Regions from separate parts of the Streptomyces sp. HUAS MG56 genome, predicted to be linked through region 1. Evidence: riboswitches for the same ligand, from Rfam matches in the RefSeq annotation. Region 1 holds a riboswitch; each other region holds the start of a gene.
What was found. A riboswitch is a leader RNA that binds a small molecule or an ion and turns the genes downstream of it on or off. The one in region 1 is predicted to bind cobalamin.
Positions count from the first base shown of each region.

Region 1 (3,267 bases):
TCGGGCGAGAGCAGCGCGACGGTGCCGAAGAAGGAGGCGAAGACGCCCCCGCGGTCAATGTCGCCGACCACGAGCACGGGCAGTCGCGCGTTCCGCGCGATCCCCATGTTCACGATGTCGGTCCGGCGCAGGTTGATCTCGGCCGGGCTGCCCGCCCCCTCACAGATCACCGCGTCATACGTGCCCCGCAACTCGGCGAGGCAGTCCAGCACCGTGCCGAGCAGCTTCTGCTGCCGCCCGCCGTGGTAGCCGCGTGCGCTCAGCTCGCCCACCGGCCGGCCCAGCAGCACGACCTGGCTGCTCTGTTCGCCCCCCGGCTTCAGCAGCACCGGGTTCATCAGCGCGGTCGGCTCGACCCGGCACGCCTGCGCCTGCATGGCCTGCGCCCGGCCGATCTCCGCGCCCTCCCGGGTCACGAAGGAGTTGAGCGACATGTTCTGCGCCTTGAACGGCGCGACCTTCACGCCCTGGCGCACCAGCCACCGGCAGATCCCGGCCGTCACGACGCTCTTGCCGGCGTCCGAGGTGGTGCCGGCGACGAGGAGTCCCCCGTTCACTTCCCACGTCCCTTCGGGCTCTTGAAGCTGCTGACGATCAGGCGCGCGGCGACCGTCGTGCCGAGCGCGAGCAGGCCGACGCGGCGGGAGAGCCGGGCGGCCCGGTCGATGTCGGCGACCCGGACGGCCCGCCCGGTGTCCCCGCCCAGCACGGGCCGGTGCTCGACGCGTCCGCCGTAGGAGAGCGTCCCGCCCAGGCGGACGCCGAGCGCTCCCGCGAACGAGGCCTCCACGGGCCCGGCGTTGGGGCTCGGGTGCTTGCGGGCGCCGGCCCGCCAGGCGCGCAGGGCACCGCGCGGGTCGGGTCCGGCGACGGCGGCGAGCACGGCGGTCAGCCGGGCCCCCGGCCAGCCGGCCACGTCGTCGAGGCGGGCGGAGGCCCAGCCGTAGCGGCGGTGGCGCGGGGACCTGTGACCCACCATCGCGTCCAGGGTGTTGACGGCCCGGAAGCCGAGCAGCCCCGGCACCCCGGCCACGGCGCCCCAGACCAGGGCGCCCACGACGGCGTCGGAGGTGTTCTCGGCGACGGACTCGACCACGGCCCGGGCGATCCCGTCGGCGTCCAGCGACTGGGGGTCCCGGCCGCACAGGTGGGGCAGCCGGGCGCGGGCCGCCTCGACGTCCCCGCGCTCCAGCGCCCGGCCGATCGTGCGGGCCTCGCGGGCGAGCGAGGTGCCGCCCACGACGGACCAGACGGCGGCGGCGGTCAGCGCGGCGGAGGCGGCGGGGCAGGGGCGTACGGCGCGTGCGGCGGCCGCACCGAGTGCGACGGCGCCGCCCGCGCACACGACGGTGTGCAGCGTGCCCCAGCCGCGGTGGTCGCGCCACAACACGCCTTCCACGGCAGCGGCCGCCCGCCCGAACGCGGCGACCGGATGCCCGCGGCGGGGGTCGCCGAGGAGCAGGTCACCGAGGAGGCCGGCGGCGGCGCCGTACGCGTAGGAGCGATCGGCACCCATGGGCTCAGCCGGCCGTGGGTGCGGGAGCGGGCCTGGTACGGGTCCTTCGGCAGCCGGGCATGGCGATCGGTGTCCTCACTCAGGGTGTCCGCGCCCTGGTTCGACGAGATTCGGCGGTGAGAGTTCCTGGCTCCCGGGGGTTCTTCCCCGGTGACAGTGGCGGGACCGCGCCGGATTCGCACCGGCTTCCTCTCCTGCCGCCGTACATGGCCCCGGCAGTCCACCACGGGCCCGGAACGGCCGTCAACTTGCTGTTGACCTGCACGGGGAGAGTGTGCCGATCCCCACATCGCGGGGCGCGCGTGACCGACCGGCCGGCACGGCAAAGGCTCCCCCGCGTCCAGGACGCGGGGGAGCCTTCGCCGGTGTCGTTGTGTCAGCTCTTGGAGACGATCAGGACGATGCCGTACGCCACCGCCGCCGCGCAGGCCGCGAAGCAGACGTAGGCGCCGGTGACGGCGAGGGCGGCGGAGTCGCCCTGGGCCGCGGCCCGCTCGCGCCGGGTCAGGCCCCTGATGCCGAGGGTGAACAGGACCACGAGGCCCACCGTGAACACGAGGCTGACGCCGAAGACGGAGCCGATGGCCGACCAGTCGATCTTCATGGGGATGCTTCCTTGGTAACCGAGGGGGCCGGGGTCAGACGGTGGCGGCCGGGGGAGCGGCCTGGGCGGCGGGGGCCGCGGTCTCGGTGGCGGCCGGGGCGGGGATCGTGGCCGTCAGGTCCTCGCCGATCGTCCCCGAGGGGGGCGGGGCCACCGCGGCGATGGCGGTGGTCACCACACCGGCCGGCTCCGCGGTCTCCTCGACGACGTTGGTGTGGTCGACGACCTCGCGGCGGGAGATCTTCCAGATCGCGGCGCTGGACGCGACCAGGAAGACGGCGACCGCGGCGGTGCCCCAGTCGCCGAGGTCCGTGACGGACTCGGCGCCCGCGCCGACCAGCGCGGCGGCCGGGAGCGTGAGGATCCAGGCGACCAGCATGCGGGTCGCGGTGGACCAGCGGACCACACCGCCCTTGCGGCCGACGCCGGTGCCCATCACCGCGCCGGAGACGACGTGCGTGGTGGACAGGGAGAAGCCCAGGTGGGAGGAGGCCAGGATGGCGGTCGCGGCGCTGGTCTGGGCGGCGAAGCCCTGGCGCGGCTCCAGGTCGGTCAGGCCCGTGCCCATGGTGCGGATGATGCGCCAGCCGCCGATGTAGGTGCCGAGCGCGATGGCCAGGCCGGCGGAGAGGATCACCCAGGTGGGAGGGTTCGAGCCGGGCGCGATGGCGCCGCCCGCGATCAGCGCGAGGGTGATGATGCCCATCGTCTTCTGGGCGTCGTTGGTGCCGTGGGCCAGGGAGACCAGTCCGGCGGAGGCGATCTGGCCGACGCGATAGCCCTTGCGGGAGGACTCGCTCTCGGCCCTGCCCTCGGTCGTGCTGTCGACGCCGTACGACAGCCGGGTGGCGATCATGGCCGCGAGGCCCGCGACGATCGGCGCGGCGATCGCCGGGAGCAGCACCTTGGTCACCAGCACGTCGCCGTGCACGGCACCGAGGCCGGCGGAGGCGATCGTGGCGCCGATCAGACCGCCCATCAGGGCGTGCGAGGAACTGGACGGGAGGCCCACCAGCCAGGTCACCAGGTTCCAGAGGATCGCGCCGACCAGTGCGGCGAAGATGACCTCGGGCCGGATGCCCTTCTCGTCGACGAGTCCCTTGGAGATCGTGTTCGCGACCTCCACGGACAGGAAGGCGCCGACCAG
Region 1 is NZ_CM178722.1:3,289,161-3,292,427, reverse strand. Features, by position in the region: gene AC4OXY_RS15680 (cobyric acid synthase) at 1-557, opposite strand, end outside; gene AC4OXY_RS15675 (cobalamin biosynthesis protein) at 554-1,516, opposite strand; cobalamin riboswitch at 1,618-1,756, opposite strand; gene AC4OXY_RS15670 (hypothetical protein) at 1,893-2,120, opposite strand; gene AC4OXY_RS15665 (inorganic phosphate transporter) at 2,155-3,267, opposite strand, start outside.

Region 2 (3,267 bases), 3.4 Mb from region 1:
GAATGGGGCCTGGGCGGGCGGTCGTTCGGCACCTGGATCACCTGGTTCCTGCTCGGCGGTGACCTGTACACGGCGTACACCTTCGTCGCCGTACCGGCGGCGATCTACGCGGCGGGCGCGTCCGGCTTCTTCGCGGTGCCGTACACGATCCTCGTCTACCCGCTGATCTTCACGTTCCTGCCCCGCCTGTGGTCGGTGTCCCACAAGCACGGCTATGTGACGACCTCGGACTTCGTGCGCGGCCGGTTCGGCTCCAAGGGCCTGTCGCTGGCGGTGGCGCTGACCGGCATCCTCGCGACGATGCCGTACATCGCGCTCCAGCTCGTCGGCATCCAGGCCGTGCTGGACGTGATGGGCGTCGGCGGGGACAGCAGCGGCAACTGGTTCGTCCGGGACCTGCCGTTGCTGATCGCCTTCGGTGTGCTCGCGGCGTACACGTACTCGTCCGGGCTGCGCGCGCCCGCCCTGATCGCGTTCGTCAAGGACGGCCTGATCTACCTCGTCATCGCGGTGGCGATCATCTACATCCCGATCAAGCTGGGCGGCTTCGACGACATCTTCGCCAAGGCCGGTCATGCGTTCAGCCAGGTCAGCCCGGCGACGGGCAAGCCGCGCGGTGCGCTCGCGCCCCCGGAGGCGGGCCAGTGGACGTACGCAACGCTGGCCCTCGGCTCGGCCCTCGCCCTGTTCATGTACCCGCACTCGATCACCGCGACCCTGTCGTCCAAGAGCCGTGAGGTGATCCGCCGCAACACCACGATCCTGCCGCTGTACTCCCTGATGCTCGGCCTGCTCGCCCTGCTGGGCTTCATGGCGATCGCGGCCGGAGTCAAGGTCACCAACGGGCAGTTGGCGATCCCGCAGCTGTTCGAGGACATGTTCCCGAGCTGGTTCGCGGGCGTGGCCTTCGCCGCCATCGGCATCGGCGCACTCGTGCCCGCGGCCATCATGTCGATCGCGGCGGCGAACCTCTTCACCCGCAACATCTACCGGGACTTCATCAAGCCGGACGCCACGCCGAAACAGGAGGCCCAGGTCTCCAAGCTGGTCTCCCTGCTGGTGAAGGTCGGCGCCCTGGTCTTCGTCCTCACCATGGACAAGACGGTCGCCATCAACTTCCAGCTGCTGGGCGGCATCTGGATCCTGCAGACCTTCCCGGCCCTGGTCGGCGGCCTGTTCACCCGCTGGTTCCACCGCTGGGCGCTGCTCGCCGGCTGGGCGGTCGGCATGGTGTACGGCACGGTCGCCGCGTACGGCGTCGCCTCGCCGACCCAGAAGCACTTCGGCGGCTCGGCGAAGGAGATCCCCGGCATCGGCGAGATCGGCTACATCGGCATGACGGCGTTCGTCCTGAACGTCGCCGTCACCGTGGTCATGACGCTGGTTCTGCGTGCGCTGAAGGCCCCCGAGGGCGTGGACGAGACCCGCCCGGAGGACTACACGGCGGACGCGGGCGACCCGGGCGTCGAGACGGAGCTGGCGGGCGCCGCTCACTGAGGCACACCCGTACGCCCTGAAGCACCGCGTACACCGGACACACCCCGCAGCGGGCCGCCGACATCGAGCATGACGGCGGCCCGTTCCGCATGTCCCCCGTCATACACAAGTTGACGCTCCGAAGCCAGCGCGACACACAACAGACACAACATGTGGGGGTGTCACGACAGCCCGGCACTAGATGTATGCTCATCCTCGCTGTCGTCGCAGGGGAATCCGGTGCGAATCCGGAACTGTCCCGCAACGGTGTACTTGTGCGTATCCGCGCACAGGAGTCAGTCCGAGGACCTGCCGGCAGCACGCGCCCGGCCGTCCGGCCCGGGTGCCTTCCGACGTCCGGGCCTCGTGGAATGGGCCGGTGGACGCGACGCGTGCGCGCTCGTGGCTGCCCCCTGCCCTCCGCAAGGCCCCCGTGCCGAGCGAGGGAGAGCCCCACGTGACCATCGCGCCCGCAGATCCGGCTTCAACAGGCGGCCTGGACACCGACGGTCCCGGTGCAGCGCTGCTGCGTACCCTGACCGAGCTGACCGCCGACCTCCCCGACGCCGACCCCGGCCGGGTCGCCGCCGCCGCGTTGCGCGGCCGGTCCGCCCGGGCCGACGAGACGGAGTTGCGCGAACTGGCCACGGAGGCCGCCGCCGGGCTCATCTCCGAGGACCCCGCCTACTCGCGGCTGGCCGCCCGGCTGCTGACCCTCGCCATCCGCGCCGAGGCCGCCTCGCAGGGGGTGACGTCCTTCACCGAGTCCGTGGCCGTCGGCCACCGCGAGGGCCTCATCGCCGACCGCACCGCCGCGTTCGCGCGGCTGCACGCGGCCCGCCTCGACGCCCTGGTCGACGTGCACGCCGACGACCGCTTCGGCTACTTCGGCCTGCGCACCCTGCACAGCCGCTACCTGCTGCGCCACCCGATCACCCGCCGGGTCATCGAGACCCCCCAGCACTTCATGCTCCGGGTCGCGAGCGGCCTGGCCGAGGACGACAGCGTGCGCGCGCTGGACGAAGTCGCCGCGCTCTACGGGCTCATGAGCCGCCTCGACTACCTGCCCTCCTCTCCCACGCTCTTCAACTCCGGCACGCGCCATCCCCAGATGTCGTCCTGCTACCTCCTCGACTCGCCGCTGGACGAGCTGGACTCCATCTACGACCGCTACCACCAGGTGGCCCGGCTCTCGAAGCACGCCGGCGGCATCGGGCTGTCGTACTCCCGCATCCGCAGCCGCGGTTCGCTGATCCGCGGCACCAACGGGCACTCCAACGGCATCGTGCCGTTCCTGAAGACGCTGGACGCCTCGGTGGCCGCCGTGAACCAGGGCGGCCGGCGCAAGGGCGCGGCCGCGGTCTACCTGGAGACCTGGCACTCCGACATCGAGGAGTTCCTGGAGCTGCGGGACAACACCGGTGAGGACGCCCGGCGCACGCACAACCTGAACCTCGCGCACTGGATCCCGGACGAGTTCATGCGCCGGGTCAACGCGGACGCGTCCTGGTCGCTGTTCTCCCCCGCCGACGTGCCGGAGCTGGTGGACCTGTGGGGCGAGGAGTTCGACGCCGCGTACCGCAAGGCCGAGCAGGCGGGCCTCGCGAAGAAGACCATCCCGGCCCGTGAGCTGTACGGCCGCATGATGCGCACCCTCGCGCAGACCGGCAACGGCTGGATGACCTTCAAGGACGCCGCCAACCGCACCGCCAACCAGACGGCCCTGCCGGGCCACGTGGTCCACTCCTCCAACCTCTGCACGGAGATCCTGGAGGTCACGGACGACGGCGA
Region 2 is NZ_CM178722.1:6,699,503-6,702,769, reverse strand. Features, by position in the region: gene mctP (monocarboxylate uptake permease MctP) at 1-1,497, shown strand, start outside; cobalamin riboswitch at 1,648-1,807, shown strand; gene AC4OXY_RS31705 (ribonucleoside-diphosphate reductase subunit alpha) at 1,934-3,267, shown strand, end outside.
Region 2: it holds a riboswitch for cobalamin, as region 1 does, so the genes downstream of both, AC4OXY_RS31705 (ribonucleoside-diphosphate reductase subunit alpha) here and AC4OXY_RS15675 (cobalamin biosynthesis protein) in region 1, are expected to answer to the same signal.

Region 3 (3,267 bases), 1.6 Mb from region 1:
CGCGCCGCCGTCTGCGCGGCCACCGTCACGGTGGCGCTGGGGATGGCGATGGCACCCGCTGTCAGCGCCGCACCCGCCCATGCGCCGCACGCTGCGACGAAGGCCGACCCGGTGACGGTGTGCGGCAGCAAGTTCCCGCAGTACTCGGACGGCCGCTGGACCTACACCGAAGCCCGGTTCTGCCTGGGGACCGACGGCAGCCAGGTCTGGCCCATCCTCGACTTCTCCGAGTGCCAGTACTACTGGGGAGCGGCCTGGTACTACGCCAACGCCAAGTACCCGTGCGGGTTCGACTTCCAATACACCGTGACCCGTGAAGGCCGGAACGTGCTGGACGGCAGCGGTTCCGGCAGCGGCGGTCCGGGCGGAGTGGTCGAAGGCAACTCCACCGGCTGCGCGGGCCCCGGCACCTACACGCTCAGGGCCCGGTACGTCCTGTCCGGCCCGTACTGGACCGACACCCAGATCAACTCCGGCTACCGCACCTACAACCTCGACCTGCCCTGCGGCTGACAGGGGGCACTACCCGGCAGGGAGTCCTCCCGGTGCCTCGGTGCCGGGAGGACTCCCTGTTGCCGCGGCCATAGGTTCTCTGAGCTGGGCGGCTGCATGCCCGGGCTCGTCATCGGGGCCCTCAGGCTCTTCGGGGACCTGGGCATACGAGTAGGCCCCTGAGAGGCTTTCTGCTTTAAGGAAGAGGCAGTTCAAGCACACTCTCCTGACCAACAAGTTCTACTGCACTCGCGACCGCGCCCTGCTGACCGACGTCCGCAACGCTTCCCGTGGACTCGCCTTCGGCCGAGAGCCCCTCGCGCTGCACCATCTCGGTCGAGTGCCCGGTCAGGGGACCGCGGGAACGTGCCCTCCAGGGTCGGACGCGCAGTGTCGCAGCAGCGCGGAAACCGGTCCGTCGACGAGTCGGTAGCGCACGACCCGGCCGTCCTTCTCGCCCTCGACGATGCCTGCGGTGCGCAGGAGGCGCAGGGCCTGGGAGACGGCGGTGTCCCGCATCCCGGTGGCAACGGCGAGGTCGGACACGGCGATGGGGCCGGCCTCGTGAAGGGCGAGCAGCAGGGACAGGCGTCGGGGATCGGAGAGCAGGGAGAAGCGGTCGGCCCAGGCGCGTACGTGCTCGGGCTCGCCGACGGCGGCGATGGCGTCGCAGACTCGATGGCCGTCGATGGTGCGCTGCCCGGCACGTTCCGCGGGGACGAGATGCATGGAGGCATCATCGCAGCCAACGTTTCACCCTCCATACCCCTCTATATCTGCTCTATATCTGCTCAGATATGCAGCCTTGCAGCTGACACGGGCCGCCTTCTAGGCTGAGCAGGCCGTGGTGTTCGGGAAGACCGGTGACAGCCCCCAGGGGCTCAGCCCGGAGCGGCCCTCGCCACTGTGATCGGGGAGTTCCCGCCCCATGCATTGCCACTGGTCTCGCGGCCGGGAAGGCAGGGGCGGGCGCGGTGACCCGTCAGCCAGGAGACCGGCCACGGCAGCACGAAGCAGATCCACGAGGTGCTGGAGCGTGACCGTATGACCCTGTCCGAAGGCGTGCCCGAAACCGACGCCGCCCCTTCCTTCCGATGGCGCCGCGAGGACACCGTCCGAACCGTCGGCCTCATGACCGTGATCGTCGCTCTGCACGTGGTCGCCTTCGGAATCCTCTTCCTGCTCGTGGTCCCGCACCACTACGAGGTCGGCACCAAGGCGTTCGGTGTCGGGCTGGGCATCACCGCTTACACCCTCGGCATGCGGCACGCCTTCGACGCCGACCACATCGCCGCCATCGACAACACCACCCGCAAGCTGATGGCCGACGGCAAACGTCCGGTGTCGGTGGGCTTCTGGTTCGCGCTCGGCCACTCCAGCGTGGTGGTCGTCATGGCCGCGCTGGTCGCCGGGGGCGCCAAGCTCGCCGGCACCCTGATGAACGACGGCTCCCGAACCCACCAGGTCCTCGGCACCGTCGGCACCACGGTCTCCGGCAGCTTCCTGTACCTCATCGCCGCCCTCAACCTCGTCGCGCTGTTCGGCATCATGCGCGTCTTCAAGGCCATGCGCGCCGGACGCTACGACGAGGCGGAGCTGGAGGCCCACTTGGACTCGCGCGGCTTCATGAACCGCCTCCTGGGCCGGTTCACCAAGTCGATCCGCCGACCGGGTCAGATGTTCCCTCTCGGCTTCCTCTTCGGCATCGGCTTCGACACCTCGACCGAGGTTCTGCTCCTCGCCCTGGCCGGCAACGGCGCCGCCGCCGGCCTGCCCTGGTACGCGGTTCTGTGCCTGCCCCTCCTCTTCGCGGCGGGTATGAGCCTGTTCGACACACTCGACGGCACCTTCATGAACTTCGCCTACCAATGGGCGTTCTCCAACCCGGTGCGCAAGGTGTTCTACAACCTCACCATCACCGGCCTGTCCATCGCGGTGGCCTTCTTCGTCGGCACGATCGAGCTGGTCGGCGTGCTGCACGACAAGCTGGGCCTGAGCGATGACGTGTCCGGCTGGATCGCGGGCCTGGACCTGGACAACGTCGGCTACGTGATCGCCGGCCTGTTCGTGGTCGTCTGGGCCGTGGCCGTCGCCTACTGGCGTCTGGCCAAGGTCGAGGAGCGCTGGAACACCCGCGCCGCGGACACCGGCTGACGGCACGGTGGCCGTCGCCGCGACCCCGGCCTGATCAATCGTGCTCGAAGTGGCTGGGCCTGCCGTCACGTCGGACAAGCCGGCCCAGCCGAGCCGCCGTCGCTCGGGGCACGAGCGTCCAGGTGCCGTCGGCTCGGTGGAGTGCGGCGGAGTGCCAGGGGGTGGTCCAGGCGTCGGGGGCGTCAAGGAGGCGGATGCCGAATTTCGGCGCGCCGACGGGTTGCGGGTGGATCGAGAGGCGCACGGCGTGGGGGTGGTGCTCGGCGATCAGGTCGCCCCAGGCGCGGCTGCGCTGGATGACGCCGTAGGCGCGCTGCCGGCAGGCGCGCTGCAGGGCGGAGCGGGTGCCGGTCCAGTCGGCGGTGTCCTCGACGAGGAAGCGCGTGATGCCCCGGTAGAGGGCGAGGGTCTGGTCGTCGGTACGGGCCTCGGCGCGCAGAGCGTCCAGCGCGGGGGCGTGGCGGTCGTGGACGTGGGCGCGTTTCGTGTCGTGCGGGAGGTCGCCGAGGATGTCGCGCAGGTCGAAGACGGACAGTCTGTCCAGGCCCAGTCGGGCCATCTGTATGCGCAGGTCGTCGGCGTACGCGTCGATGTGGTGGTCGGGGACGTGAACGAGGTCGC
Region 3 is NZ_CM178722.1:4,901,680-4,904,946, forward strand. Features, by position in the region: gene AC4OXY_RS23155 (hypothetical protein) at 1-513, shown strand, start outside; gene AC4OXY_RS23160 (ArsR/SmtB family transcription factor) at 841-1,221, opposite strand; cobalamin riboswitch at 1,320-1,509, shown strand; gene nicT (Nickel transporter NicT) at 1,537-2,646, shown strand; gene AC4OXY_RS23170 (L-tyrosine/L-tryptophan isonitrile synthase family protein) at 2,681-3,267, opposite strand, start outside.
Region 3: it holds a riboswitch for cobalamin, as region 1 does, so the genes downstream of both, nicT (Nickel transporter NicT) here and AC4OXY_RS15675 (cobalamin biosynthesis protein) in region 1, are expected to answer to the same signal.